5 linked regions of the Salinivibrio kushneri genome follow. The protein of the gene in region 1 interacts with the protein of each later gene in a pairwise test. Links are inferred from orthologs where the notes say so. Each region holds a gene or a part of one and is shown in the gene's direction. Other genes may lie near its edges.

Evidence for each region.
Region 2: the proteins of groL (region 1) and aceE interact in binary tests that used the Escherichia coli proteins (3 or more experiments, as listed by UniProt). The link is inferred for Salinivibrio kushneri from one-to-one orthologs.
Region 3: the proteins of groL (region 1) and grpE interact in binary tests that used the Escherichia coli proteins (3 or more experiments, as listed by UniProt). The link is inferred for Salinivibrio kushneri from one-to-one orthologs.
Region 4: the proteins of groL (region 1) and malE interact in binary tests that used the Escherichia coli proteins (3 or more experiments, as listed by UniProt). The link is inferred for Salinivibrio kushneri from one-to-one orthologs.
Region 5: the proteins of groL (region 1) and N8M53_RS06640 interact in binary tests that used the Escherichia coli proteins (3 or more experiments, as listed by UniProt). The link is inferred for Salinivibrio kushneri from one-to-one orthologs.

What each region holds. Positions count from the first base shown.
Region 1 is NZ_CP114588.1:2,574,642-2,580,813, reverse strand. The notes cover bases 1,286-4,267. They hold groL (chaperonin GroEL), read left to right. Parts: upstream 1,286-1,942; coding sequence 1,943-3,592; downstream 3,593-4,267. Other genes in these bases: N8M53_RS11825 (SMR family transporter), read right to left, coding at 3,675-4,007; N8M53_RS11835 (co-chaperone GroES), read left to right, coding at 1,609-1,899; N8M53_RS11840 (MATE family efflux transporter), read right to left, coding at 1,286-1,390. Also shown: N8M53_RS11845 (MarR family transcriptional regulator), read left to right, coding at 1-71; more of N8M53_RS11840, read right to left, coding at 41-1,285.
Region 2 is NZ_CP114588.1:408,927-415,296, forward strand. What follows is about bases 1,342-4,521. They hold aceE (pyruvate dehydrogenase (acetyl-transferring), homodimeric type), read left to right. Parts: upstream 1,342-1,654; coding sequence 1,655-4,321; downstream 4,322-4,521. Other genes in these bases: pdhR (pyruvate dehydrogenase complex transcriptional repressor PdhR), read left to right, coding at 1,342-1,565; aceF (pyruvate dehydrogenase complex dihydrolipoyllysine-residue acetyltransferase), read left to right, coding at 4,334-4,521. Outside these bases: 1,6-anhydro-N-acetylmuramyl-L-alanine amidase AmpD, read left to right, coding at 7-555; more of pdhR, read left to right, coding at 792-1,341; more of aceF, read left to right, coding at 4,522-6,196. UniProt on the Escherichia coli protein: Component of the pyruvate dehydrogenase (PDH) complex, that catalyzes the overall conversion of pyruvate to acetyl-CoA and CO(2).
Region 3 is NZ_CP114588.1:2,162,669-2,167,177, reverse strand. What follows is about bases 1,602-4,509. They hold grpE (nucleotide exchange factor GrpE), read left to right. Parts: upstream 1,602-2,687; coding sequence 2,688-3,332; downstream 3,333-4,509. Other genes in these bases: dnaK (molecular chaperone DnaK), read left to right, coding at 3,528-4,509; nadK (NAD(+) kinase), read right to left, coding at 1,633-2,514. Outside these bases: DNA repair protein RecN, read right to left, coding at 1-1,450. UniProt on the Escherichia coli protein: Participates actively in the response to hyperosmotic and heat shock by preventing the aggregation of stress-denatured proteins, in association with DnaK and GrpE. It is the nucleotide exchange factor for DnaK and may function as a thermosensor.
Region 4 is NZ_CP114589.1:542,085-548,052, forward strand. What follows is about bases 1,561-4,338. They hold malE (maltose/maltodextrin ABC transporter substrate-binding protein MalE), read left to right. Parts: upstream 1,561-2,247; coding sequence 2,248-3,429; downstream 3,430-4,338. Other genes in these bases: malK (maltose/maltodextrin ABC transporter ATP-binding protein MalK), read right to left, coding at 1,561-1,748; malF (maltose ABC transporter permease MalF), read left to right, coding at 3,520-4,338. Outside these bases: more of malK, read right to left, coding at 609-1,560; more of malF, read left to right, coding at 4,339-5,067; maltose ABC transporter permease MalG, read left to right, coding at 5,079-5,968. UniProt on the Escherichia coli protein: Part of the ABC transporter complex MalEFGK involved in maltose/maltodextrin import. Binds maltose and higher maltodextrins such as maltotriose.
Region 5 is NZ_CP114588.1:1,401,529-1,407,691, forward strand. What follows is about bases 1,510-4,482. They hold N8M53_RS06640 (3-deoxy-7-phosphoheptulonate synthase), read left to right. Parts: upstream 1,510-2,454; coding sequence 2,455-3,510; downstream 3,511-4,482. Other genes in these bases: N8M53_RS06635 (protein adenylyltransferase SelO), read left to right, coding at 1,510-2,285; N8M53_RS06645 (YajQ family cyclic di-GMP-binding protein), read left to right, coding at 3,563-4,045; N8M53_RS06650 (substrate-binding periplasmic protein), read right to left, coding at 4,121-4,482. Also shown: N8M53_RS06630 (efflux RND transporter permease subunit), read left to right, coding at 1-718; more of N8M53_RS06635, read left to right, coding at 816-1,509; more of N8M53_RS06650, read right to left, coding at 4,483-4,858; N8M53_RS06655 (NAD-dependent malic enzyme), read left to right, coding at 5,339-6,163. UniProt on the Escherichia coli protein: Stereospecific condensation of phosphoenolpyruvate (PEP) and D-erythrose-4-phosphate (E4P) giving rise to 3-deoxy-D-arabino-heptulosonate-7-phosphate (DAHP).

The sequences.
Region 1 (6,172 bases):
AGGCGTTAGATGCGTTGCAGCACCGCGTTCATGAGCTGGCTCAGACGGACAGTGACGCCGCGAGTGTCTGACGGCGCAGCACCACGGCATACAGGTACGCCATAATACCGGCCAGTAGATTGGCAATGGCGATTCCCGCAAACAGACCATGGGTACCGTTGACCATGCCGCCCAGCCATGCACAGGGCACTAAGAAGACAAACAAACGCACTAGGTTGCAGGCGAACGAATGCAGCGAACGCTTCATGGCATTCAGGCCGCCGACCAATAACATCAAGGTGCCTTGTAAGCCGTAACTGGCCGGGACCACCATTAAATAGTGGGCAATTTCTTGTTGAACTCGCACATCGTCACTGAATACATCCGCAATCAGATCGATAAAAGGCCACAGCGACAAGTACAAGGCAAACTGAAACAAGATGGCAAAGCGCATCGCGCTAAACAGCGCTTGAAAGGCCCGTTGATGGTATTGCGCACCAAAGTTTTGCGACATTAAGGGCGTGAGCGATGACGTCATCGCCATCATCACAATTAATAAAATGGCTTCAATGCGTTGAGCGGCGCCATAGGCGGCAACGCTTTCTGTTCCCTGTGAGGCAAGCATCATCATTAAAATGGCGCCTGCGGCTGGGTTTAAGGCATTGGTCATTCCAGCCGGCATGCCAATTTTAAGGATTTGACGCACATCAGTCGCTAGCTTGGTCCATTGCGGTGCCATCAGCAGCCGCTCACGGCGGATAAGAATACTCAGTGCGGCTATCAATGCGCCGGCCCAGCTGACGGCACTGGCGATGGCCGCCCCTTGCACACCCAGTTCGGGAAATGGACCCAAGCCGAAAATCAGTAAGGGGTCGAGCGCCCCATTAATCAGGCCGGATACCATCATGATTTTCGCCGGCGTTTTCGTGTCGCCCGTGGCACGGATAGCCGCGTTTCCTGCCATGGGTACCACAAGTAATGGAATGGTGAGGTACCACACTTGCATATAGTCATGGATTAACGGCAATAAGTTGTCGCTTGCCCCCAACGCGGAGAACACTGGGTCGATGGTGGCCGCCCCCAACCAGCCGACGGCCATCACCATGAAGACCGCCAACATCAAGCCGTGACTCGAGACCCGCGCGGCATCTTGATGATCGCCCTGACCAAGCAATCTTGCCACCAAGGCAGCAATACCGACTCCTAATCCGAGCGTGATGGAGTTAACCGCAAAGGTAATAGGGAAGGTGAAGCTCACCGCGGCTAATGCTTCCGTGCCAAGCAGTGAAATAAAGAAGGTATCCACCACATTGAACATGATGATCGCAAATAGCCCAAATACCATGGGCACGGTCATCTTACGTAATGTGAGGTTAATCGGGGCAGACAGCAGCCCGTGTTTGTCGTTCATAATCTCTTATCACTGGGTTGGGACGGCTTACCCTAGCGGATCCTCACAATCGGAGAAAGTTGCCAGTCTAAAAAAACAAAAAAATTGCTGTAAAACCCTTGGGAAAGAAAAAGGGCGTCCCCACATAGGGAGTTACATCAGGAACCGGACGCATGTACGGCCTGTGTGCATACTTACTTCATCAAACGGAACATCATTACTAATTCAGGAGACGACCGATGAACATTCGTCCACTACATGATCGCGTTATCGTTGAGCGCCAAGAAGCTGAGTCTAAATCAGCGGGCGGCATCGTGTTAACTGGTTCTGCTGCAGAAAAGTCTACCCGCGGCAAAGTGCTGGCGGTAGGCAAAGGCCGTATTCTTGAAAACGGCAACGTGCAGCCATTGGACGTTCAAGTGGGTGACACTGTTATCTTCTCTGAAGGCTTTGGCACCAAGACGGAAAAAATCGAGGGTCAAGAAGTTCTGATCTTGTCTGAAAGCGACATCATGGCAATCGTTGAATAATTCATTTCACCTCCAATCAATAATGTAAGAAAGGAATAGAATCATGGCTGCTAAAGACGTTAAATTTAGTGACGACGCGCGTGCGAAAATGCTCGAAGGTGTGAATGTTCTGGCTGATGCCGTGAAAGTCACACTGGGCCCTAAAGGCCGTAACGTAGTACTAGACAAATCATTCGGTGCCCCAACCATCACCAAAGATGGTGTCTCTGTTGCACGTGAAATTGAACTGGAAGACAAGTTCCAGAACATGGGCGCACAAATGGTGAAAGAAGTAGCGTCTCAATCAAACGACGCTGCGGGTGACGGTACGACTACCGCTACAGTATTGGCGCAATCCATTGTTAATGAAGGCTTGAAAGCAGTAGCGGCAGGCATGAACCCAATGGATCTAAAGCGCGGTATCGACAAAGCGGTTGTTGCGGCGGTTGAAGAGTTGAAAAAACTGTCTGCGCCTTGCACCAGCAACAATGCGATTGAGCAAGTGGGCACTATTTCTGCCAACTCTGACCACACCGTTGGTAAAATTATCGCACAAGCGATGGAAAAAGTCGGTCGTGACGGTGTCATCACCGTTGAAGAAGGTCAATCACTGCAAGACGAACTGAGCGTCGTCGAAGGCATGCAGTTCGACCGTGGTTACCTGTCTCCTTACTTCATCAATAACCAAGAAGCCGGTAACGTTGAGCTGGATAACCCATTTATCCTGCTGATCGACAAAAAAGTGTCGAACATTCGCGAGCTGCTACCAACCCTTGAAGCGGTTTCTAAAGCCTCTCGTCCACTGCTTATTATTGCAGAAGACCTTGAAGGTGAAGCGCTGGCAACCTTGGTGGTTAACAACATGCGTGGCATCGTTAAAGTCGCTGCAGTGAAAGCCCCTGGCTTTGGTGACCGTCGTAAAGCGATGCTGCAAGATATCGCAACCTTGACAGCAGGTACTGTGGTTTCTGAAGAAATCGGCATGGACCTAGAGAAAGTGACGTTGGAAGACCTGGGTCAAGCTAAGCGTGTTACCGTCACCAAAGACAACACCACCATCGTTGACGGTGTGGGTGAGGAAGCTGCGATTGAAGGGCGTGTTGCGCAAATTCGTCAGCAAATCGAAGAAGCGACGTCTGATTACGACAAAGAAAAACTGCAAGAGCGTGTAGCTAAGCTAGCTGGCGGTGTTGCGGTGATCAAAGTCGGTGCGGCGACTGAAGTCGAGATGAAAGAGAAGAAAGATCGCGTTGAAGATGCTCTGCACGCAACACGTGCGGCGGTTGAAGAAGGCGTGGTTGCCGGTGGTGGCGTTGCGCTTATTCGCGCAGCGAGCAAAGTTGGCGAGCTGAAAGGTGATAACGAAGAGCAAAACGTGGGCATCCGTGTCGCACTGCGCGCTATGGAATCACCACTTCGTCAAATCGCGACTAACGCGGGTGACGAAGACTCAGTGGTTGCTAACAAAGTGAAATCTGGCGAGAACCACTTTGGCTACAATGCATCAACCGGCGAATACGGTGACATGATTGAGATGGGTATTCTTGACCCAACCAAAGTAACACGTAGTGCACTACAGTTCGCTGCCTCTGTTGCGGGTCTGATGATCACCACTGAAGCCATGGTTACCGATCTGCCACAAAAAGACGGTGGTGCTGATATGGGCGCTGCTGCTGGTATGGGTGGCATGGGCGGAATGGGCGGCATGATGTAATCGCCTCTCCCTCCCTGAAATGAAAAAACCCAGCTTCGGCTGGGTTTTTTCGTTGTGTGCTGTCAGGATCTATTTTTAATCTTTAGTGTGTTGAGGTGGATGAGAATATGTTCATCACGGCCACACCAGAGACAATCAATGCCATTCCGATCACCGCCGGCGCATCCAGCTTTTGATCAAAGACCAGCCAACCAATTAAAGCAATCAATGTCACGCCCGCGCCGGCCCATATGGCATAGGCGATGCCTACGGGAATTGCGCGCAAAGTGAGGGCGAGTAGATAAAAAGAGAAACTGTATCCCACCACCACTAATATCGAAGGAACGAGCTTAGAAAAGCCGTCACTGTTTTTGAGTGATGCGGTTGCAATCACCTCTGCCACAATAGCAAACCCTAGAAAAAGCCAATGCTTCATATCGATGACTCCCAAGTGAGAAACAGGTGAGCCATGCTACCAGCCAATTTTTATGATGTATGCCTCATTTTGAGTGGAGAAGAGTGAAAGATACGATCGGGCATGTAAGCCAAGGTGAACACTGGCGGCAAAATATAGGGGGTAAAATAGACAAAAAAACTTGTTTTGTACGAATTTCGCTCAGGTGAGATTTTTTTTAAAAAAAGGGGTTGCGGTAAAAACTGAGATCTCTATACTGCGCTTCCTGTTGACGGGGCAACGAGACGCAAGTCACGAAATGCCGACCACGAAGTCAACATGCTCTTTAACAATTTGACCTATGCAATCTGTGTGGGCACTCGTTGAGAATAGACAAAAAGATTTATTCGATGAACTGAGTGACCAATTCATGTTGGTGCAGCCTTGAGCTGTTTTGATTTCACTTTTTTAAAAGTGGATGCCAACAGGAGCACAGTCAATTCGTTTGTCTCGTAAGAGACGAACAAAACAGTATTTATCGAGCCGTTTGTCTTTCCTTTTGGGAAAGCGAACAAAAAAACTTAAATTGAAGAGTTTGATCATGGCTCAGATTGAACGCTGGCGGCAGGCCTAACACATGCAAGTCGAGCGGAAACGGCAGCATTGAAGCTTCGGTGGATTTGCTGGACGTCGAGCGGCGGACGGGTGAGTAACGGCTGGGAACCTGCCCTGACGAGGGGGATAACCGTTGGAAACGACGGCTAATACCGCATAATGTCTTAGTTCATTACGAGCTGGGACCAAAGGTGGCCTCTACATGTAAGCTATCGCGTTGGGATGGGCCCAGTTAGGATTAGCTAGTTGGTAAGGTAATGGCTTACCAAGGCAACGATCCTTAGCTGGTTTGAGAGGATGATCAGCCACACTGGGACTGAGACACGGCCCAGACTCCTACGGGAGGCAGCAGTGGGGAATATTGCACAATGGGGGAGACCCTGATGCAGCCATGCCGCGTGTGTGAAGAAGGCCTTCGGGTTGTAAAGCACTTTCAGCAGTGAGGAAGGTAATGTACTTAATACGTGCATTGCTTGACGTTAGCTGCAGAAGAAGCACCGGCTAACTCCGTGCCAGCAGCCGCGGTAATACGGAGGGTGCGAGCGTTAATCGGAATTACTGGGCGTAAAGCGCATGCAGGCGGTTTGTTAAGTCAGATGTGAAAGCCCGGGGCTCAACCTCGGAACCGCATTTGAAACTGGCAGGCTAGAGTCTTGTAGAGGGGGGTAGAATTTCAGGTGTAGCGGTGAAATGCGTAGAGATCTGAAGGAATACCAGTGGCGAAGGCGGCCCCCTGGACAAAGACTGACGCTCAGATGCGAAAGCGTGGGTAGCAAACAGGATTAGATACCCTGGTAGTCCACGCCGTAAACGCTGTCTACTTGGAGGTTGAGGTTTAAGACTTTGGCTTTCGGCGCTAACGCATTAAGTAGACCGCCTGGGGAGTACGGCCGCAAGGTTAAAACTCAAATGAATTGACGGGGGCCCGCACAAGCGGTGGAGCATGTGGTTTAATTCGATGCAACGCGAAGAACCTTACCTACTCTTGACATCCAGAGAACTTTCCAGAGATGGATTGGTGCCTTCGGGAGCTCTGAGACAGGTGCTGCATGGCTGTCGTCAGCTCGTGTTGTGAAATGTTGGGTTAAGTCCCGCAACGAGCGCAACCCTTATCCTTGTTTGCCAGCACATAATGGTGGGAACTCCAGGGAGACTGCCGGTGATAAACCGGAGGAAGGTGGGGACGACGTCAAGTCATCATGGCCCTTACGAGTAGGGCTACACACGTGCTACAATGGCAGATACAGAGGGCAGCGAAGCTGCGAAGTGGAGCGAATCCCTTAAAGTCTGTCGTAGTCCGGATTGGAGTCTGCAACTCGACTCCATGAAGTCGGAATCGCTAGTAATCGTGGATCAGAATGCCACGGTGAATACGTTCCCGGGCCTTGTACACACCGCCCGTCACACCATGGGAGTGGGCTGCACCAGAAGTAGATAGCTTAACCTTCGGGAGGGCGTTTACCACGGTGTGGTTCATGACTGGGGTGAAGTCGTAACAAGGTAGCCCTAGGGGAACCTGGGGCTGGATCACCTCCTTACTGACGCTATTTTTGCGAGTGTTCACACAGATTGTATAGGTTGAAGTATTAAAG
Region 2 (6,370 bases), 2.2 Mb from region 1 along the record:
TCGGGTATGTCTTTTTCACAGATTGACAATCATTGGTTGGTAGGCGCGCGCGCTTGCCTGTCTCCTCATCATAACCAACGTCCGGATAGTAACGATATCTCCTTGCTGGTGATCCACAACATCAGCCTGCCGCCCGGTCAGTTTGATGGCCCCTATATTGAGCAGTTTTTTCAAGGGCACCTCGATCCGGCTGAACACCCTTATTTTGCCGAGATCGCATCGCTTCGCGTCTCTGCCCACCTACTGATCCGACGAGATGGAAGTGTGATCCAGTTTGTACCATTCAGTGCGCGTGCATGGCATGCTGGCGCTTCGTGTTTTGACGGTCGGCAGCAATGTAACGATTTTTCTATCGGTATTGAGCTAGAGGGCACAGACACACATCCATACACCGAACAGCAGTACCAATCGTTAGCGGCGATCACGCAGACGCTGATGCAGTACTACCCAGCCATTACCCGTGATCGAATCACAGGACACCAACATATTGCCCCAGGACGTAAAACGGATCCTGGCGCGGCGTTTGACTGGAAAAAGTTACACGCACTGATTTAAATGCCTATGGCGTTGACCGACACAAATGGTCTGACCAATTTTGAGGGGCTGAGTATTCGTGGCTGTCAGGCTAAAAATACACAGGTTTCCATGATGTCAATCAAAGTTCAGGTGGACAGAATACCCGCTGTCTGGTAACTTTAGGGATCAATAAAGTAATTGGTCTTACCAATTTACAATCAGTCAGTTTCTGCAGCTAAGCACCATGCTCTGGGTGCAGATGGTCAATAAATACAATGGCATATCAGCGAATTCGTCAACCTAAACTCTCGGATGTAATTGAAAAAGAACTCGAAGGCTTAATTCTGGAAGGGACCTTGTCTCCAGGCCAGAAGTTACCGCCTGAACGAGAGTTAGCGACGCAATTTGATGTGTCTCGCCCGTCAGTGCGCGAAGCGATTCAACGGCTTGAAGTGAAAAAGCTACTGACGCGCAAGCAAGGTGGCGGCACCTTTGTCAGTGAACGCCTTTGGCAACGCTTCTCTGAGCCACTGCTAGAGTTATTGGCGGACCATCCAGAAACCCAACTTGACTTACTGGAGTCACGACATGCCCTAGAGGGCATTTCTTCGTATTTTGCCGCACTACGGGGCACAGAAGAGGATTTTTCTCGTATAGAAGACTGTCATGATGCCATTCGTCAAGCGCAGAAAAACGGGGACTTAGAGGCAGAAGCATCGGCTGTGATGCAGTATCTCGTTGCCGTAACGGAAGCGGCGCATAATGTGGTGTTACTTCATATTATGCGTAGTCTCGCGCCGTTACTGGAACAGAATATTTTGCAAAATTTTGAGCTACTTTATCGCCGTCAAGAGACGGTGGAAAACGTCAGCCGACACCGAGCTGAGATAGTGGATGCGATTACCGCTGGTGAACCAGAAAAAGCCAGACAAGCGTCGCATGCACACTTGGCTTACATTGAGGAAACTCTGTTGGATCTTGGTCGAGAAGAAAGCCGTCGCGAACGGTCTCTACGTCGAATTCAACAACGCAAGGACGAGTTGGAGTAGCCTTATTCGCATCTATAGAAACGCGAAAGGCACTGCAGCTGCGACAACGTTTGTTTTGTACGAGTCAATCAACGAAAGGATAGATCGCCATGTCTGAAGTCATGAAACATGACGTGGACGCACTTGAAACACAAGAGTGGTTGCAAGCTCTTGAGTCAGTCGTTCGTGAAGAAGGTGTAGAACGTGCCCAGTTCCTTCTGGAGCAAGTATTAGGGCAAGCACGTTTAGACGGTGTTGACATGCCAACGGGCGTGACCACCAACTATGTAAATACCATTCCTGCTGATCAAGAACCTGCTTACCCAGGTGATGTGAATCTGGAACGCCGTATCCGTTCTATCATTCGTTGGAACGCAATCATGATCGTGTTGCGTGCGTCCAAGAAAGATTTAGAGCTGGGTGGCCACATGGCATCATTCCAGTCTTCGGCGGCATTTTATGAAACCTGCTTTAACCACTTCTTCCGTGCGCCTAACGAGAAAGACGGTGGCGACCTGGTGTATTATCAAGGTCATATTTCTCCAGGTATCTATGCGCGTGCCTTTGTTGAAGGCCGCTTGAGCGAAGAGCAGCTCGACAACTTCCGTCAGGAAGTTGATGGCAAAGGGGTGTCTTCATATCCACACCCGAAACTAATGCCTGAGTTCTGGCAGTTCCCAACCGTTTCTATGGGTCTGGGTCCCATCGCGTCTATCTATCAAGCGCGTTTCCTCAAATACCTCAACGGCCGTGGTCTAAAAGACACCTCTGAGCAGCGTGTTTACGCGTTCCTCGGTGACGGTGAGATGGATGAACCAGAGTCACGCGGTGCGCTATCATTCGCGGCGCGTGAAAAACTGGATAACCTTTGCTTTTTGATTAACTGTAACCTGCAGCGCCTTGATGGCCCTGTAATGGGTAACGGTAAAATCGTTCAAGAGCTGGAAGGCCTCTTTAAAGGCGCTGGCTGGAACGTGATCAAAGTGGTTTGGGGTTCCGGCTGGGATAAACTGCTGGCCAAAGACACCTCGGGTAAATTACTGCAGTTGATGAATGAAACCATCGACGGTGATTACCAAACCTTCAAATCAAAAGATGGTGCCTACGTGCGTGAGCACTTCTTCGGCAAGTACCCAGAAACAGCCGCCTTGGTTGCGGATATGACTGACGAAGAAATCTTTGCGCTTAAGCGTGGTGGCCATGAGCCATCAAAACTGTTTGCGGCCTTTAAAGCGGCCCAAGAGTGCAACGATCGCCCAACCGTTATCCTAGCGAAAACCGTTAAAGGCTATGGCATGGGTGAAGCGGCAGAAGGCAAAAACATCGCGCACCAAGTGAAGAAAATGGACATGACTCATGTTCACGCTATGCGCGACCGCCTTGGCCTGCAAGACTTGCTGTCTGATGAAGACGTACAAAACCTGACGTACCTGAAGCTGGAAGAAGGCTCTGCCGAGCACGAATACCTGCATGCGCGCCGTAAAGCCCTGCACGGTTACACGCCGCAACGTCTGCCTAACTTTACTAAAGAGCTGACGCTGCCAAAACTGGACGACTTCTCCGCATTGCTGTCTGAGCAAAAGCGTGACATCTCGACCACCATGGCATTTGTGCGCTCTTTGAACGTACTGCTGAAAGACAAAAGCATTGGCAAAAACATTGTGCCTATCATTGCCGACGAAGCACGTACTTTCGGTATGGAAGGCCTGTTCCGTCAAGTAGGTATCTACAACCCACACGGTCAGACTTACACCCCAGAAGATCGTGGCGTGGTGTCTTATTACAAAGAAGACCAAGGCGGCCAAGTACTGCAAGAAGGGATCAACGAGCTAGGCGCGATGTCATCGTGGGTAGCGGCAGCGACCTCTTACAGCACTAATGATCTGCCAATGATCCCATTCTACATCTACTACTCAATGTTCGGCTTCCAACGTGTTGGCGACATGGCGTGGATGGCGGGTGACCAGCAAGCGCGTGGTTTCCTATTGGGTGCTACTGCCGGTCGTACTACCCTGAACGGTGAAGGCCTACAACACGAAGACGGTCACAGCCATATTCTGGCGAGCACTGTACCTAACTGTGTTTCTTACGACCCAACCTTCGCGTACGAAGTGGCAGTGATCATGCAAGACGGTATCCGTCGTATGTACGGTCCTGACCAAGAAAACATCTATTACTACCTGACGCTGATGAATGAAAACTATCATCAGCCAGCCATGCCTGAGGGCGCGGAAGAAGGTATCCGTAAAGGTATCTACAAACTAGAAACCTACACGGGCGACAAAGCGAAAGTTCAGTTAATGGGCTCTGGCACCATCATGACTGAAGTGCGCAAAGCGGCGAAACTGCTTAGCGATGAGTTCGGTGTGGCGTCTGACGTATACAGCGTGACTTCGTTCAATGAGCTGGCACGTGACGGTCAAGATGTCGATCGCTTCAACATGCTAAACCCAGATGCAGAAAGCAAAGTGCCTTACATCCAAACCGTGATGGGCACAGAGCCAGCGATTGCTGCTACCGACTACATGAAGAACTACGCTGACCAAGTTCGTGCGTTTGTCCCTGCTGAATCTTATAAAGTGTTGGGTACAGACGGCTTTGGCCGCTCTGACAGCCGTGAAAACCTCCGTCGTCACTTCGAAGTGAACGCAGGTTATGTGGTTGTTGCGGCACTTAATGAGCTGGCTAAGCGTGGCGATGTTGATAAGAAACTGGTAGCTGACGCTATCAAGAAATTCGACATCGATACCAACAAAGTAAACCCGCTGTTCGCGTAAGAGGCTGAAATAATGTCAATCGAGATTAATGTACCTGACATCGGTGCGGATGAAGTAGAAGTGACTGAGATCCTTGTCAGCGTGGGTGACAAGGTTGAAGAAGAGCAGTCGTTAATCACCGTTGAAGGTGATAAAGCATCCATGGAAGTCCCTGCATCACAAGCGGGTGTGGTCAAGGAAATTAAAATTGCCGAGGGTGACAAAGTCACCACCGGCTCTTTGATGATGATCTTTGAAGCGGAAGGCGCTGCACAAAGCGCGCCAGCGCAAGAGGCGGCACCTGCTGCTGCCCCAGCAGCCGCATCAGAAATCAAAGAAGTGCACGTGCCTGATATCGGCGGCGATGAAGTTGAAGTGACCGACATCATGGTGGCGGTAGGCGACAGCGTCGACGAAGAGCAATCATTGATCACCGTTGAAGGCGACAAAGCCTCAATGGAAGTGCCGGCACCGTTTGCGGGTACCGTTAAAGAGATCAAGATTGCCTCGGGTGACAAAGTGTCAACTGGCTCTCTTATCATGATGTTTGAAGTCGGCAGCAGCGCCTCTGCTGAGGCGCCTGCACAAGCTGCACCTGCGGCCCCAGCCGCGTCGGAAAACAAAGACGTAAACGTTCCTGACATTGGCGGTGATGAAGTCGAAGTGACTGACATCATGGTCGCTGTAGGCGATACGGTTGAAGAAGAGCAGTCACTGATCACCGTTGAAGGCGACAAAGCGTCAATGGAAGTCCCTGCACCGTTTGCAGGTACAGTTAAAGAGATCAAAATCGCCGCGGGCGATAAAGTGTCTACTGGCTCGCACATCATGGTGTTCGAGGTGGCGGGTAGCGCACCCGCAGCGGCACCTGCTGCAGAGGAAAAATCTGCGCCTGCGCAAGCACCAAAAGCGGAAGCCCCAGCAGCAGCTAAAGCTGACGCCGGTAAAGACGAGTTCGTCGAAAACAAAGAGTACGCCCATGCGTCACCTGTTGTTCGCCGTCTTGCGCGTGAATTCGGTGTTAACTTGGCGAAAGTCAAAGGTACTGGCCGTAAAGGGCGTGTACTGAAAGAAGACGTGCAAGGCTACGTGAAAGAGGCGCTGAAGCGTCTTGAGTCTGGTTCAGCGTCTGGCTCAGGCGACGGCAGCGCACTTGGCCTGCTCCCTTGGCCGAAAGTGGACTTCAGCAAATTCGGTGAAACCGAAGTGAAGCCACTGTCTCGCATCAAGAAGATCTCGGGTGCGAACCTGGCACGTAACTGGGTGATGATCCCGCACGTGACCCAGTGGGATAACGCTGATATCACTGAAGTGGAAGCGTTCCGTAAAGAGCAAAACGCGATCGAGAAGAAGAAAGAGTCGGGCATGAAGATCACCCCATTGGTGTTCATCATGAAAGCGGCGGCTAAAGCGCTGGAAGCTTTCCCTTCATTCAACGCGTCACTGTCTGAAGACGGTGAAAGCCTGATCATGAAGAAGTATGTCAACATCGGTATCGCGGTTGACACACCAAACGGTCTGGTTGTGCCTGTCTTTAAAGACGTCAACAAAAAAGGCATTCACGAGCTGTCTGAAGAGCTGATGGTGGTATCGAAGAAAGCTCGTGCCGGTAAGCTGACGGCGTCAGATATGCAGGGTGGTTGCTTTACCATCTCTAGCCTAGGTGGCCTCGGCGGTACGGCATTTACGCCAATCGTTAATGCACCAGAAGTGTCTATCTTGGGTGTGTCTAAGTCAGAAATGAAGCCAGTATGGAATGGTAAGGATTTTGAGCCTCGCTTGATGCTGCCGCTGTCGCTGTCTTACGACCACCGTGTGATTGATGGTGCCGAGGGTGCGCGTTTTATTAGCTACCTCAACGGCCTACTGTCTGATATTCGCCGTTTGGTACTCTAATCGCAATACCAACAACCCGACTGACCGGTTAAAGGTCGGTCGGGAATTGTTGTGCAGCTCACAGGCTATGGGTTTTTATTTTTCAGCCCATTAACATGGCTGTAAACTGTGGCTCCCAGATACCCACAACAATAAAAAATTACCGCTCTTAGCCTGTCAGGGAATAAGACTATA
Region 3 (4,509 bases), 410 kb from region 1 along the record:
AGTCGCCAAGTTGACGTAAGAGTTTACCCACAATCGCGGCGGTTGGCCCACTGATCCCCACATCGACTTCATCGAAGATAAGGCTTGGTGTTTCAACCTTCTGGGCGGTGATCACTTGAATGGCCAGCGAGATCCGAGACAGCTCGCCGCCGGAAGCAACTTTAGACAGCGGCTGTAAAGGCTGACCGGGGTTCGTCGACACAAGAAATGCCACCGCATCTCCGCCTAGTGGACTGAGGTGGGTCTCCGCTTTATTCTCGACTTGGATCTCGAAGCTACCATGTTCCATGCTCAGCTGGTGCATGCTTTGCGTGATCAGTTTGTTCAACTCTTTGGCATAGCGACGACGGCTTTTGCTCAGCTTTTCAGCGGTGTCGAGGCAATCTGCAAATTGTTGATCCACTTGTGCTTGAAGCTGCTCAATGGCTTCATCGTTATGTGCCAGTTTCTCCAACTCTCTAATCAACTGCTGGTGGGTGTCATACAATGCTTCAGGTTGGACATGATGCTTGCGAGACAAACTCATGATGGTACTCATACGTTGATCTAGATACTGAAGGCGTTGAGGATCCATATCGAGCTGGTCAAGATAGCTACTTACTTCTTGGCTCGTCTCTTGGGTTTGGATCCGCGCCTCTTCGAGCATTTCAGCGAGTGGTGAAAAGTGACTGTCTAGTGCTGCCAGTTCACTTAAGCGCTGTTGGGCCGCCGTCAGTAAACTCAATGTGTTGGTCTCTTCGCCATCACTGAGTAAGTCCACCACCGCTTGACTGGTCATGGCGATATCGCCACTGTTTGACAAGCGCTTATGCTCTTCTTCAATGTGCTGGTATTCCTCTTCACCCAATGCGAGTTCATTGAGCTCACCCACTTGATATTCCAAAAGCTGTTGCTGAGCGTCAATGTCGTCTTTTTTCTTGATCAGTGCTTTCAGCTCATTTTTAGTGCGGCGCCAGCGCTGGTAGCGTGTTGCCATTTTATCCAGCAAGCTTTGGTGACCAGCGTATTGGTCTAATAACGTAATTTGGTGTTCAGGGCGTAACAGTTGTTGATGCGCGTGTTGGCCGTGGATATTTATCAATAGTTGCCCCAACGCTTTTTGCTGTGAGGCAGGTACGGGGTTACCGTTGATATAAGCGCGTGAGCGGCCTTCTTTGGTGATCACTCGCCTTAATATGCAATCATCACCGTCTTCCAGTTCGTTATCTTGCAGCCAGCGACGCGCGGCACTGTTTTGCTCGAGGGTGAAACTGGCAGAAATTTCTGCGCGTTTCTCCCCGGGGCGCACCATGTTGGCATCGGCACGATCACCAAGGCACAACCCTAGCGCGTCGATAGAAATAGATTTACCCGCCCCGGTTTCACCGGTGATCGCCGTCATGCCTTTACTAAACTCCAGCTCCAAGGATTTAACGATGGCAAAGTTTTGAATGGTTATATCGGCTAACATAGAGAGACACCTGTATCTATCAACAACTGTGTATAGATACAGTATATACTGTTTTTTCATCCAGTGAACACTGTGTGGCGAGAATTCTTGTTAATGGGATGAGCCGCACAAAAATTGCGCATTAAAAAAGCAGGAAAACCTGCTTTTTATTGGATACATGCAAGAGGCAAGAAACTGCTGACTTAAAACAACTTGGACGACCAACCCAGCTTTTTTCGTAACGTGTTGTAATAATTGTAATCTTGAGGGTGAATGAGTTTGAGGGTGGCGGGGCTTTTGTAAATATGCACCTCATCCCCCGGATTAACCGGCAGAGAGACTTGGCCATCACAGCTCACTTCGAGTGTCCCACGGTTGTCAGGAGAAACCAGTAATTTTATACGGCGGTTGCCATCGACAACCAATGGGCGGCTCGACAATGTATGTGGGAACATAGGCACAAGCGAAATCGCATCGAGGCTGGGAGATAAAATAGGGCCACCGCCGGATAGGCTATATGCGGTTGAGCCGGTGGGGGTTGAAATAATGATCCCGTCCGATCGCTGTGAGAAGGCAAACTGCTCGTTAATGTACACCTCAAACTCAATCATGTGTGCAACTTGTCCGGGATGAAGTACCGCTTCATTCAATGAGGCGTTATGGCTTTTTACCTGATCGTGGCGATGAATTTCGGTTTCGAGCAAAAAACGGTCTTCGTCCACGTAATCGCCATTTAATACCGCTTCTAGCGCATGTTCAAAGGCTTCGGGATCTAAGTCGGTGAGAAAGCCAAGGTTACCGCGGTTAACACCAATAACTTTAATGTCGCAGCGAGACAGTACACGCGCGGCGCCGAGCATATTGCCGTCCCCACCTATCACAATGGCCAAGTCGGCGTGTTGGCCTATGGTCACGAGATCCAAATAATGGGCATCTGGCAAGCCAAGATTGGCGCTCAAGCGTGTATCAATGCACACCTCATAACCGCGTTCAGTTAGCCAGTGATAAAGGCCGATGTGTGTGTTAACCGCTTCCGGGTTACGAGGTTTGCCAATCAGGGCAATGCGCTGGAATGGTGTCGACATAATCAGGATCTCATCGTTATTTGTGCCCAGTATAACGCGGTAAAAAAGCGATTGTCGTGATTTGCGTTATGCGGGCGGTTGAATCATAAAGATTCATCCCCATAATACTTTCGTCAATCAAGTTGAATAGTCCCAGTGGCGTGCTGGGCAATGCCATTTGTGTCGGAGTGATCATGAGCGAAGAACAGAAAGTGAAGCAAGAGCAGGAAGCGAAGAAAGATGCGCAAGCTGCTGAAGCCAAAGGTAAAGAGCAGGCCGCTGAGCAACAAGCAAGTGGTGGTGCAGACATTGAACATGAAGAAACCGCAGCCATGATTGCGCGCATCACCGAGCTAGAAGCAGCGCTTGAGGCAAGCGAAGCCAAGGTGCAAGAGCAGCAAGATAGTGTGCTACGTGCTCGCGCTGATGTTGACAACATGCGTCGTCGCACCGAGCAAGAAGTGGATAAAGCGCGCAAGTTTGCCCTAGAGAAATTTGCCGGTGAGCTTTTACCTGTGATTGATAACCTTGAGCGTGCGGTCGAAATGGCCGACAAGGAAGACGAATCAATCAAGCCAATGGTTGAAGGGGTTGAGCTGACGCTGAAAACCATGATGGACACCATTGATAAGTTTGGGTTGAAAGCGATCGACCCTCAAGGTCAACCGTTTGACCCAGAATTGCATCAGGCGATGACCATTCAAGAAAGCGCCGAGCATGAGCCAAACACCGTGATGATGGTGATGCAAAAAGGCTATGAACTAAACGGTCGAGTTGTGCGTCCAGCCATGGTCATGGTGTCTAAAGCGCCGCAAGGTAACGTAGACGAAAAAGCCTAATCAGGCTCGGGAGAAGGGCCTTACCAAACTCGATTCGGTGTTTTTTTTGCCTTCTCCCCTTGAAAAGCATTTGGCTGCCCTTATTTAAACGGCAGCACTAAATAAAAATTGCGGTGAGGGGTTGAACCTCTCACAGTTACCCCCACATAAGGGGTAACGCATTAAAGCCACAGAACGAATTTCGGAGAGCACCAGATGGGTAAAATCATTGGTATTGACTTGGGTACAACCAACTCATGTGTCGCCGTACTTGACGGTGAAAAAACGCGCGTCATTGAGAACGCAGAGGGTGATCGTACAACACCATCGGTTATCGCTTACACACAAGATGGTGAAACACTTGTCGGCCAGCCTGCGAAGCGTCAGGCAGTGACAAACCCAGAAAACACCCTGTTTGCTATCAAGCGTCTGATCGGCCGCCGCTTCGAAGATGAAGAAGTGCAGCGTGATATCAGCATCATGCCTTACAAAATTGTTAAGGCAGATAACGGTGACGCTTGGGTTGAGGCGAAAGGCCAAAAAATGGCTGCGCCACAGGTGTCTGCTGAAGTCCTGAAGAAAATGAAGAAAACCGCTGAAGATTTCCTCGGTGAGGAAGTCACCGGCGCGGTAATTACTGTCCCTGCTTACTTTAACGACTCACAGCGTCAAGCAACCAAAGATGCTGGTCGTATCGCAGGTCTAGAAGTTAAACGTATCATCAACGAGCCAACAGCAGCGGCACTGGCTTACGGCCTAGACAAAAAAGGCGGCGATCGCACAATCGCTGTGTATGACCTAGGTGGTGGTACCTTCGATATCTCTATCATCGAAATCGATGAAGTAGATGGCGAGCAAACGTTCGAAGTATTGGCCACAAACGGTGATACTCACCTTGGTGGTGAAGACTTCGATAACCGCTTGATCACCTACTTGGTTGACGAGTTCAAAAAAGAGCAAGGCATCGACCTACGTCAAGACCCGCTAGCGATGCAGCGTGTTAAAGAGGCAGCTGAGAAAGCGAAGATTGAACTGTCTTCTGCGCAGCAAACAGACGTGAACTTGCCTTATGTGACGGCGGACGCAACCGGTCCTAAGCACATGAACATCAAAGTGACTCGTGCCAAGCTTGAGTCTCTGGTTGAAGAGCTGGTTCAGCGCTCACTGGAACCAATGAAAGTAGCACTGGCCGATGCCG
Region 4 (5,968 bases), on another replicon or contig:
GAGTGGAGCCATGACAGTCAGCTTGAATGGCATTGGTTGCAATACGACCGCCATCAAGGTATTCAAGCATGGGTGAAAGCGCTGAACCACCTGTATGTCTCGACGCCGGCGCTGCATCGTCTCGACTGCGACCCAGCAGGATTTGAGTGGCGCTTAAAAGACGCAGCCGATCTCAGTGTGATTGCACACGAGCGGCTTGGAGATGACGGCTCGCGGATGCTGGTGGTGAGTAATTTCACTCCCGTCCCCCGGGATGGTTTTCAGCTGGGTGTGCCGATGAGTGGTGACTACCAATTGGTATTAAACTCGGATGATGAGGCGTTTTGGGGCAGTGGGTACCCCGTTTACGCAGCGCTTAGCACCGATAAGAGCGCGGCGCACGACCAGCCCCAATCGCTAACATTGAACCTCCCCCCATTAGCCACTGTGTTTTATCGCTGGCAAGGGTGAAGGCACTTACTCTCTTTAGGCTACAACGTGAAGATTACGCCAAGTTAACCCTTGGCGTTTTTCTTTGCTCGCCCTGTACATAGCGCTTTTCTTCTCTGAGTGGATACCGTAAAAAAGGCCGCGAATGCGGCCTAGTCGTTGTCTTTTACGAGGTGATGTTACGCCGCGTCTTCTTCATCAACGAAGGTGACGCCATTTTCACGATGCAGGCGCTTGCACGCTCGACCGTCACTGTGGAACAAATGACAGCGATGGGCTGGAATGCCAATCGCGTACTTTTCGCCGGGCTCAATCTCAACCGTATCGAGCTGGCGATAGATCACATCCGCGTCTGCGCTTTCAAGGTTGAGATAGATTTGCGTTTCGTTGCCCAACTTCTCGACAATGGTTGCTTCCCCTTCAATTTGCGCGTCGCCGTCTTTGGCGGCCACCAAATGCTCAGGACGAATGCCGAGAGACATGCGATCGCCGCGCGTGACGGTTTTGCCATCGACAGGCACCCAGAAGCTGGCCCCTTCACTGAGCTGTACTTTGACACGGTTTGGCTCGACATCTTCAATAAAGACACTCATGAAGTTCATCTTCGGTGAGCCGATAAACGACGCGACAAAGCGGTTTTGTGGGTAATGGTATAGCTCGAGCGGTTTGCCCACCTGTGCGACTCGGCCCTCATCCAACACCACAATTTTGTCTGCCATGGTCATGGCTTCAATTTGATCGTGGGTGACATAAATCATGGTACAGCCAAGTTGGCGTTGCAGTTTGGTGATTTGTGCGCGCATTTGTACGCGTAGGCCAGCATCAAGGTTGGAAAGTGGCTCATCGAGTAAGAATACACGAGGTTGGGAGACGAGTGTGCGGCCAATCGCGACACGTTGACGTTGTCCGCCAGACAACGACTTGGGTTGTCTGTCGAGTAGGTGACCGAGTTGTAAGATCTCTGCCGCTTGATGAACGCGCTTATCGACTTCCGCTTTATTGGTTTTTGCTAGTTTCAAGCCAAACGACATATTGTCGTAGAGGTTTAGGTGGGGATACAACGCGTAAGATTGGAATACCATACCGACGCCGCGCTTCGAGGGCTCAACCTCATTGACGCGCTGATCATCAATATAAAGATCGCCCGACGTAATATCTTCCAGCCCCGCTACGCAGCGTAATAGGGTGGATTTACCGCAGCCAGATGGACCGACAAAGACAACAAACTCGCCATCTTTAATCTCTAGGTCAACGTTTTTTGAAATCATTACATCGTCGTCATACGCTTTACAAACGTTTTTAAACGTGACACTTGCCATGTCGCTCGCCCTCAATCGCTTTTCATTAATTCGGCTCAATACGCATTATAGGTGGCTGTGCTATTCAATATCGGCCATTTTCGAGCGTTATCTTTTTTGTTGAACGCTGTTTGGTTACTGACTAAGCACATTGGATGCATTCCACCCGATGCTTTTTGATGTCAGGCAGTGTCGCGTATCTGCGCAAGCGGCACATCCTCCCGTGGACAATTATTACAGGGGGAGTAGGCGGGGAGGAGGATAATCTCCTCCCTAAATTGATTTGAGGGCGTACATCACAAAATGATTAGCAAATTAGTTGAAGTTGATCACGTACCGTTTATTTTTGTGAACCGCATCATTAGCGACGAGCGATATGGATCACGAATTCGCTCGCATAGAGGCAGGGCGTAGAAGCCAGGATGATGAGGAATACACGGGAATTACCCATGATAGACCGTGAAATACAGCTCATCCTCCATGGAATCGTGCTACACCTCAGTAGAAGAAGGATAGAAAGATGAAAAAATCACTTAGCGCTGTTGCTCTCGGTACCCTGATTGCACTGGGTTCATTTGGCGCCAATGCCAATATCGAAGAAGGCCAACTGACGATTTGGATTAACGGAGACAAAGGCTACAACGGCCTTGCCGAAGTGGGTGACCGCTTTGAGCAAGACACGGGTATTCCTGTCACTGTTGTTCACCCTGATGGCCTGCAGGATAAGTTCCCGCAAACAGCGTCTACCGGCGATGGTCCAGACATCGTATTTTGGGCGCATGACCGTTTCGGCGGCTACGCAGAATCAGGCCTGTTGGCAGAAATCCGCCCTTCAGATCGTCTTAAAGAAGGCATGGTCGACTTTGCTTGGGATGCGGTGAAATACAAAGGCAAATACGTCGGTTATCCAGTGGCAGTGGAATCGCTTTCGCTTATCTACAACAAAGATTTGGTGCCTAATCCACCAGAAACGTGGCAAGACGTGGTTGAGATGGATGCCAAGCTCAAAGAGCAGGGTAAGTCAGCCATCATGTGGAACCTAAAAGAACCGTACTTTACATGGCCATTGATGGCGGCTGATGGCGGTTATGCGTTTAAGCAAACGGCCAATGGCTATGATGTGAAAGACGCCGGCATCAATAACCAAGGTGTGCATGACGCACTGCATTTCATGAAGCAGATGGTGAAAGACGGTGTGATTTCATCTGACATGGACTACTCGGTCTCTGAGTCTTCTTTCAACCAAGGTGACACAGCGATGACCATCAACGGCCCATGGTCGTGGGGCAACATCGAAAAGTCAGGCATCAATTACGGGGTAACCACTTTACCTACCTTCCAAGGTGAAGCGTCTAAGCCTTTTGTGGGTGTACTTAGTGCCGGTATTAGCACCGCGTCGCCAAACAAAGCACTGGCAGTTGAGTTTTTGGAAAACTACCTGCTGACGAAAGAAGGCCTTTCGACGGTCAATGCGGATAAGCCCCTAGGTGCAGTGGCGCTGAATGCTTATCAAGCAGAGCTGGCTCAAGATAGCCGTATTGCGGCGACCATGGAAAATGCCAAACATGGCGAAGTAATGCCAAACATTCCACAAATGAATGGATTCTGGGCGGCTGCCAAAAACGCCATCATCAATGTGGTCGATGGTCGCCAAAGCGTCGAGGAAGCGCTCGACGATGCGGAAACGCAAATGGTCAAATAAGCTCTATCTGCAGGGGGGCTTGCCTCCCTGCATTTTTTAAAAACTATGTGAGTAGCGTTCCTTATGCAGTCAGTCCAAGGTTCCCAAGCTATGACAACGTCAGGCTCTTCTTTGCCCAGCAGCACAAAAGCGTTCATAAAATGGGCGTTACTGGCTACTGTGGCCATTATCAATGGCTATGCCACCGTCTTGATGTATTCGCGTGGTGAAACCGCCTTTGCCCTGTTAACTGTGGTATTAACCGCACTAGCGCTGTACATTTTTGGCAGTAAAAAAACATACGCCCATCGCTATATCTATCCAGGTATCGCGGGGATGATCCTCTTCATTATTTTTCCGTTGGTTTATACTGTCGGGCTGTCATTCACCAACTATAGCGCCAAAAACCAACTCTCTTTTGAGCGCGCCCAGTCCGTATTACTAGAGCGAACCTTTCAAAGTGGCGACAGCTATCCTTTCTCTTTGTATCAAACGGATCAAGGCGTCCGTATTGTGGTGGAGGGCGAGAACACACGCTATGCTACCAAGCCATTTGAATTTGCAACGCTGGCCGATGAAAACTTGTCACTTAGCCCGATTGACAGTGTTGAGGGACAAAAAGCGTCACTCCGCGATGTGATTCAAAATCGAGAGGCGCTCGGTAATCTAGATTTGCAACTGTCAGATGATCAAACCATTCGTATGAGTGGGTTACGTAAGTTCGCTGCCATTCAATCGCTCTATAGCCTGCAGGACGATGGTCGCACGCTAATCAACAATAAAACCGGTGAGACGCTTAAACCTAACGATGAGATAGGCTATTACCAACCGGTTAATGCCTCCGGTGAATTTGTTGGCGACACGGTGTCACCCGGTTATGTGGTGCAAATTGGCACGGATAACTTTGAGCGTGTATGGACGGACGAGGGCATTAAAGAGCCGTTTATTGGCATCTTTATCTGGACGATTGTCTTTTCCGTGCTCACCGTTGTGTTTACCCTCTTTATCGGTTTGATATTGGCGAGCTTGGTGCAGTGGGAAGAGCTGAAAGGTAAGTCGATCTACCGCTTGTTATTGATCCTTCCGTATGCGGTACCCGCCTTTATTTCAATTTTGATTTTCCGTGGTTTGTTTAACCAAAGCTTTGGTGAAATCAACATGGTCTTGGAAGCCCTGTTTGGCATCAGTCCGAATTGGTTCTCTGACCCGTTCTTGGCGCGGAGCATGGTGCTCACCGTTAACACCTGGCTGGGTTTCCCTTATATGATGATCCTCTGTATGGGCTTGCTTAAAGCGATCCCCGATGATCTCTACGAGGCATCCGCGATTGACGGCGCGAATTTCGTTCAGAACTTCACCCGTATTACGCTGCCGATGATGATTAAACCGTTAACACCGCTGCTGATTGCCGCTTTTGCTTTTAACTTCAATAACTTTGTGATGATTATGCTGTTAACAGAAGGTGGGCCAAACCGCATTGGCACCACTGAGCCGGCCGGCTATACCGACTTGCTGGTCAGCTACACCTATCGCATTGCCTTTGAAGGCAGTGGTGGCCAAGACTTTGGTCTGGCAAGTGCCATCGCCACTCTGATTTTCTTGATTGTCGGCGCACTGGCGTTAATCAACCTTCGTATGACGCAGAAAAACGAGCACTGAGGGACCTAAATATGGCAATGGTACAAGGTAAATCCTTAAAATATCGCGTCTGGGCAACCCATATTGGCTTGTGCTTATTTTTGGCGCTGATCCTATTCCCGCTATTAATGATTATTGCGATTTCATTCCGTGAAGGGAATTTCGCCACTGGGAGTTTGATCCCGAAAAATCCATCACTTGAACATTGGAAATTAGCACTGGGTTTCTCGGTGACAAATCCTGATGGCACGGTCACGCCGCCGCCATTCCCCGTTCTGTTGTGGCTGTGGAACTCGGTAAAAGTGGCAGGTATTACCTCGCTGTTTATCGTGGTGCTCTCGACGACGTCGGCGTATGCCTTTGCCCGTATGCGATTTAAAGGCAAGCAAACCATCTTGAACGCGATGATGATCTTTCAAATGTTCCCCGCGGTGTTGGCATTGGTGGCTATCTATGCCTTGTTTGATAAGTTGGGGCAGTACATTCCGTTCTTGGGGCTCAACACGCACGGTGGTTTGATCTTTGCCTACTTGGGCGGGATTGCATTACATGTTTGGACCATTAAAGGCTACTTCGAAAGCATTGATGGTTCATTGGAAGAAGCCGCAGCACTGGATGGCGCCACCCCATGGCAGGCGTTTAGGCTGGTGTTGCTTCCGCTCTCCGTGCCTATTTTGGCTGTGGTCTTTATCCTGTCGTTTATCATGGCGGTAGGTGAGGTGCCGGTGGCGTCTATTCTGTTGTCGGATGTTGATTCGTATACCTTGGCGGTCGGCATGCAGCAGTATTTGTATCCGCAGAACTATCTGTGGGGCGACTTCGCGGCGGCAGCCGTGCTTTCAGCGGTACCGATTACCGGTGTTTTCTTACTCGCCCAACGTTGGTTAGTCGGTGGTTTGACCGCAGGTGGCGTGAAAGGGTA
Region 5 (6,163 bases), 1.2 Mb from region 1 along the record:
TATTGACATGGTCTCAGCTTTAAGCGTGATACAACGCGAGGATCTCGAACCAACCATTACCGTTGAAGCACGTAACCTTAAAATGTCACCCGAGGATATGGCACCCATACTGCAACCCCAGCTCGACGCTCTTCGTGCCCAACTGGCTCCAGGTCATCACATTGAATTTGATGGTATTGTCAAAGATGCCAAAGTGGGCCGGGCAGCAATATTTGCTGGCTTTCCCCTCTGTATTGGCCTGTGTCTTCTCCTACTCGTCGCGCAATTCAATGGATATAAACGGCCCATCATTATCTTATTAACCATTCCATTGGTTATTATTGGGGTGGGTATAGGTATCACCGTCATGAAGGCATCATTCAGCTTTATGGTGATCCTTAGCCTTTTGGCATTGGCAGGTATTATTGTCAACAATGCGATTGTAATGATCGAGCGGATAGACATTGAGCGAGGAATGAGGGATAAGTCCGATCTTGACGCCATTGTCATTGCCTGCTCTCGACGCCTTCGACCAATCACCATTACCACCGTCACTACCATCGTCGGTTTGCTCCCCCTGATCCTGGGTAAAGATGTTCTCTTTTATGGCATGTCGGTCAGTATTGCTTTTGGCTTAGTGGGCGGAACAGTTTTAACGTTATTTATGGCACCTGTGCTTTACAGTTTGTTATTTCGTATTGAAATATCTGATCACGAATCGGGGAGCGAAGACACCTGAGGTATTACAGCACCGGCCATGATATACCCCTACATTCTATCCCTTGTTAGCCACAGCCAAGCTGTTACGCTTAAACCATAAAACCAAGGGGGAAGATATGGCAGTATTTGATGGTGAACACATTCGGTTTAGCTTTAGCCAACTAGGCCGTGCTTTTGGCAATCCAGTGAAACCTACACCCCTCGATAATGGCCGGCTTTTAACGTACAACGCCGCGCTGGCTGATGAGCTTGGATTAACGACGGCAGACATTCACAGTGAAACCTTTCGCGCCATTCTGTCGGCAGAGGCGCCCCTAGCAGGCCGTCAACCCTTTGCAATGAAATACACAGGGCACCAATTTGGCCAGTATAACCCTGAACTCGGGGATGGCCGTGGTGTGTTATTGGGAGAGTGGCGTGATGATAAAGGCACACTCTGGGATTGGCATTTGAAAGGGGCGGGAAAAACGCCATACAGCCGCCACGGTGATGGACGTGCGGTGTTACGGTCGACACTTCGTGAATATCTCGCCAGTGCGGCGATGAAAGGGCTTAACATCCCTACCACGCAGGCGCTTGCCATGGCCACCAGCGATACCCCGGTGATGCGCGAGCGCATCGAGACCGCCGCAACGCTACTTCGCGTTACCGAGAGCCACGTGCGTTTCGGCCACTTCGAGTATTTGTTTTACAGCCAGCAGCACGAGGCGCTGGGTACGCTGGCGGACTATGTCATCGCACGCCACTTCCCTGAGCTTGCCGAGGCTGAGACCCCCTATGCCGCATTGCTACAAGAAATTGTCGAACGCACAGCCGAAATGATTGCCCTGTGGCAAGCAGTCGGCTTTAATCACGGCGTGATGAATACCGATAACATGTCGATTTTAGGTCAAACCTTTGACTATGGCCCCTATGCCTTTTTGGATGATTTTAACCCCAGCAATATTTGCAACCACACTGATTACGCTGGGCGATATGCCTTTAATCAGCAATCTGCCATTGCGCTTTGGAACCTCTCTGCGCTGGGGTATGCATTTACTCCGCTGCTTGAAAGTGACGTGATTAACGACATTCTCGGCGGCTACGAGCATCATCTCCAAGTTGCTTACAGTAAGGTAATGCGCAATAAGCTGGGGCTCTCCGATGCCCAGCAAGGAGACAGTGATTTGTTCAACGCCCTGTTCTCGTTGCTCGAATCTCAGCGCGTCGATTACACCCTGTTTTTTCACAGACTCAGCCACATCACTCAAGACGAGTTACTAGGTGCAAAGGCTCTCAGTCAGTTTAACGATCTCGTCTCAGATGCCGATGCCTTGACCGCTTGGTTAAGCGAATACCACCAACGGGTAGCGGATCATGACGACGACCCTCGCCTCGCTTGCATGCAGGCCACCAACCCAAAGTTTGTTTTGCGTAACTATTTAGCTCAACAAGCCATCGAGGCTGCCGAACAGGGTGACATGCAGCCAACGCATGATTTAATGCGCGTACTGGCTGACCCTTTTGGATCACACACCGGATTAGACCATCTTGCCCGACGGCCCAATAATGATGAAAAAGATCTGACGCTAAGCTGCTCATCCTAACGCGTTGTGCGCCTCCGCCACTGCTCTTGCTGAGGCGCATAATGCGCAGCCTAGAAGGCATTCTGATAAGAAAAATCCAACAGATGTCACATTGGTGCTTTCATAGACCGTGTTTTTTGCTATCTTACTGGCTTCGCAACAGATTAAGATATGAGGAAGGCTGTCCTCTATGCCACTGAAAACCGATGAGCTTCGAACACGCGTGGTCGATACCATGCCTACGCCCGCAGAGGTGGAAGCTGCCCACCCCATCAGCGACAGTGTTGCTCACCATATCACCTCCGCACGACAGGCGATCAGTCGTATTCTCAATGACGACGATAAAAGGCTGCTAGCGATTGTTGGTCCCTGCTCTGTTCATGACCCCGACGCGGCCCGTGATTACGCAGCCAAGCTTAAACCGCTTGCCGATAAGTACAGCGATCAATTATTGGTGGTGATGCGCACCTATTTTGAGAAGCCACGCACTGTGGTCGGTTGGAAAGGCCTTATCAATGACCCGCACCTTGACGGAAGCGGTGATATTCGTGCGGGCCTATTTACGGCGCGCGAGCTCCTGCTCGATATCAACAAAATGGGACTGCCGACCGCTACCGAGTTTCTCGACATGATCACGGGTCAGTATATCGCTGACTTGATCAGCTGGGGAGCGATTGGCGCCCGCACGACAGAATCACAAATTCATCGTGAAATGGCCTCTGCTCTGTCCAGCCCAGTTGGATTCAAAAATGGTACAGACGGCAACATCCGCATTGCCGTCGATGCCATTCGCGCGAGCAGAGAGTCTCATCTGTTCTGCTCACCCGATAAAAATGGCAGCATGACCATTTATCGCACCGCTGGCAATCCAGATGGCCACGTCATTTTGCGAGGTGGCCATCAGCCGAACTATTACGCCCAGGATGTGAAAGCGGCCGCGCAAACGCTAGGTGACTTCGGGCTACCTGCCAAGCTTGTGGTAGACTTCAGCCACGGTAATTGCCAAAAACAGCATCGCCGCCAGCTAGATGTGTGCGCAGATGTTGCTGAACAGATCCGTCATGGCGAACAAGCGATTGCCGGCATCATGGCTGAGAGCTTCTTACGAGAAGGCAATCAGACCATGGGTGACGTGCAATCTCGCGTGTATGGACAGTCGATCACGGACCCCTGTCTGGGTTGGGCCGATACCGAGCGCCTACTCGAACAACTGGCGGATGCCGTCGCGGCGCGCAACAACCTGTAATGACTGACGATTTATCGGCGTGACTGACTCACGCCCCAATTAGGAAAAGACTATGCCTTCATTTGATATTGTCTCTGAAATTGACAACGTTGAGCTAAAAAACGCAGTGGATAACGCCAATCGAGAACTTGCAACTCGCTTTGACTTTCGTGGTGTAGAGGCCAGCTTCGAACTCGATAAAGAAACCGTGAAAGTGACGGCTGAAGCGGATTTTCAGGTTAACCAAATGATGGACATGTTGCGCAGTAACCTCGCTAAGCGTGGTGTTGACGCACGCGCAATGGATACCCAAGACATGGTCCACTCTGGCAAAACCTTTTCTCAACAGGTTAAATTTAAAAACGGTATCGAAACGCCTGTCGCGAAGAAAATCACCAAAGCAATCAAAGATGCCAAGATGAAGGTACAAACGCAGATTCAAGGCGAACAAGTGCGCGTCACTGGCAAAAAGCGTGATGACCTGCAGGCGGTGATCCAATTAATTAAAGAAAGTGATTTTGAGCAGCCTTTCCAATTTGAAAACTTTCGCGACTGATCATCACGTATCTTGACCATAAAAAAACGGGCCAACTTAGCCCGTTTTTTCATTCATACAGATGATTAACCTGTGCTATTTGTACTTGCTTTTAATTTCATCGAGCGTGCCATCAGCCGTCGCCTGATCAATGCCCGCTTGCAGCTTCTCTACATAGCTGTCTGGCGTGTTGTTACTAAAGCTATAGTAAAGCTGAGACTCATCCAAGACATGAACCACTTCAAACTGGCTGGTATCAATATTGTTTTGGCTCATGATAAAGGCACTGACGTTTTCCTCGTACGCCCACATGTCTACTCGCCCTGCAGCCAGCTGTTTGGCCAACAAATCGGCTTTGGGTGATAAACGCAGCGCACCTTCATCGACACCCATTGAACGTAACAAATGCTCACCGACGTCATCGCGTACAACGCCTACTTTATAGTTGGCAAAGTCACTCGCACTGTCGATAGTGATCCCTTTGCTTTTAGGAGCCCATACGACAATTTTGGTGTCTGTAATCGGCCCTACCCATTTAAATTTATCTTCCCGTTCATCCGTTCGTGTGGTGGAAAACAGTACCGTATTAGGCTCAGACAGTGCCGTGGCATAACCACGTGCCCATGGCTGAATTTTCACTTGGTCTCGGCTCACCGGATCGCCCGCGGCTTCTGTCGCAGCTTCGAGGAAATCAACCGCAATCCCCTTTAATTCACCACGCTCTTCATAGTTAAACGGCGGATATACCTCAGTGATATAATCAAGATCACCTAAGTTTGCAGCGACTGTGGTGGTTGAGAAAACCAGCAAGCTGGCGGCAATAAGTGACTTCATTGGACTACCTCTTTTAACCTTCCATTAAATGTGCTCAGCCAACATTGTTATTATTAGCTCATACCAAATTGGGGGAGTTGAATAGAACAAGGCGTGGCCTTATCGTTATTAACTCACCTTTTCTAGTGTAGTCAGCTTCCATGCCCCTTGCGCAGTTTTGCTAGAGGTTGTGATCTAACTTCGGTTTTTTCTCTCTACAAGCATTTGAATAAACAAATAAAAAGGAGCCAGGTGGCGCTGGTGACGACTTTAAATGCGCTCTCATCTCTCTCTGCTGAACCCGCACAATCAAGTAAAAAAGTTGAATTAGGTCACCATTCATGCCTAAACTTTGTTCCCAATTACAGCGTAGTTATGGGTTATCTCAGACCAACGCCATTAAAGCGTTTAGCAAGGGATCATTTTTGCCACGAAGGCACCAGATAGTACCCAATACTCATCATCGACCTAATTAAAAGACAATATCGAGTCTGATCATTCATGAATAACCAAAAACGTCCTCTCTATATTCCCTATGCGGGACCGGCCTTGCTAGAAACACCACTGTTGAATAAAGGAAGCGCATTCAGCGTCGAAGAGCGTAAGTTTTTTAATCTCGAAGGCTTGTTGCCTGACGCCATCGAAACGATTGAAGAACAAACTGAGCGTGCCTACCAACAATATCAGCGCTTCGAGAACGATATCGACAAGCATATTTATCTACGCAACATCCAAGATACCAACGAAACGCTTTTTTATCGGTTGGTTTCTAACCACATCACCGAGATGATGCCTATCATCTACACCCCGACTGTCGGGGCGGCCTGTGAGAACTTCTCCAATATCTATCGTCGAGGCCGCGGGCTTTTCATTTCCTACCCTAACCGCGATCGCATTGATGATGTGCTCAACAACGCCTCTCGTCACAACGTCAAAGTGATTGTGGTCACCGATGGCGAGCGTATTCTTGGCCTGGGCGATCAGGGGATTGGCGGTATGGGCATCCCGATTGGTAAGTTGTCACTTTACACGGCTTGTGGGGGGATTAGTCCAGCCTACACACTTCCTATTGTGCTGGATGTAGGAACCAACAACCCACAACGCCTTTCCGACCCCATGTATATGGGCTGGCGTCATACCCGCATTAGCGGACAAGAATACGACGCCTTTATTGAAGAGTTTATCCAAGCCGTTCAGCGTCGCTGGCCGGATGCCTTGATTCAATTTGAAGACTTTGCGCAAAAAAATGCTATGCCGATCCTGGAGCGATATAAGGATCGAGTCTGCTGCTTTAATGACGATATTCAAGGCACAGCCGCGGTAACT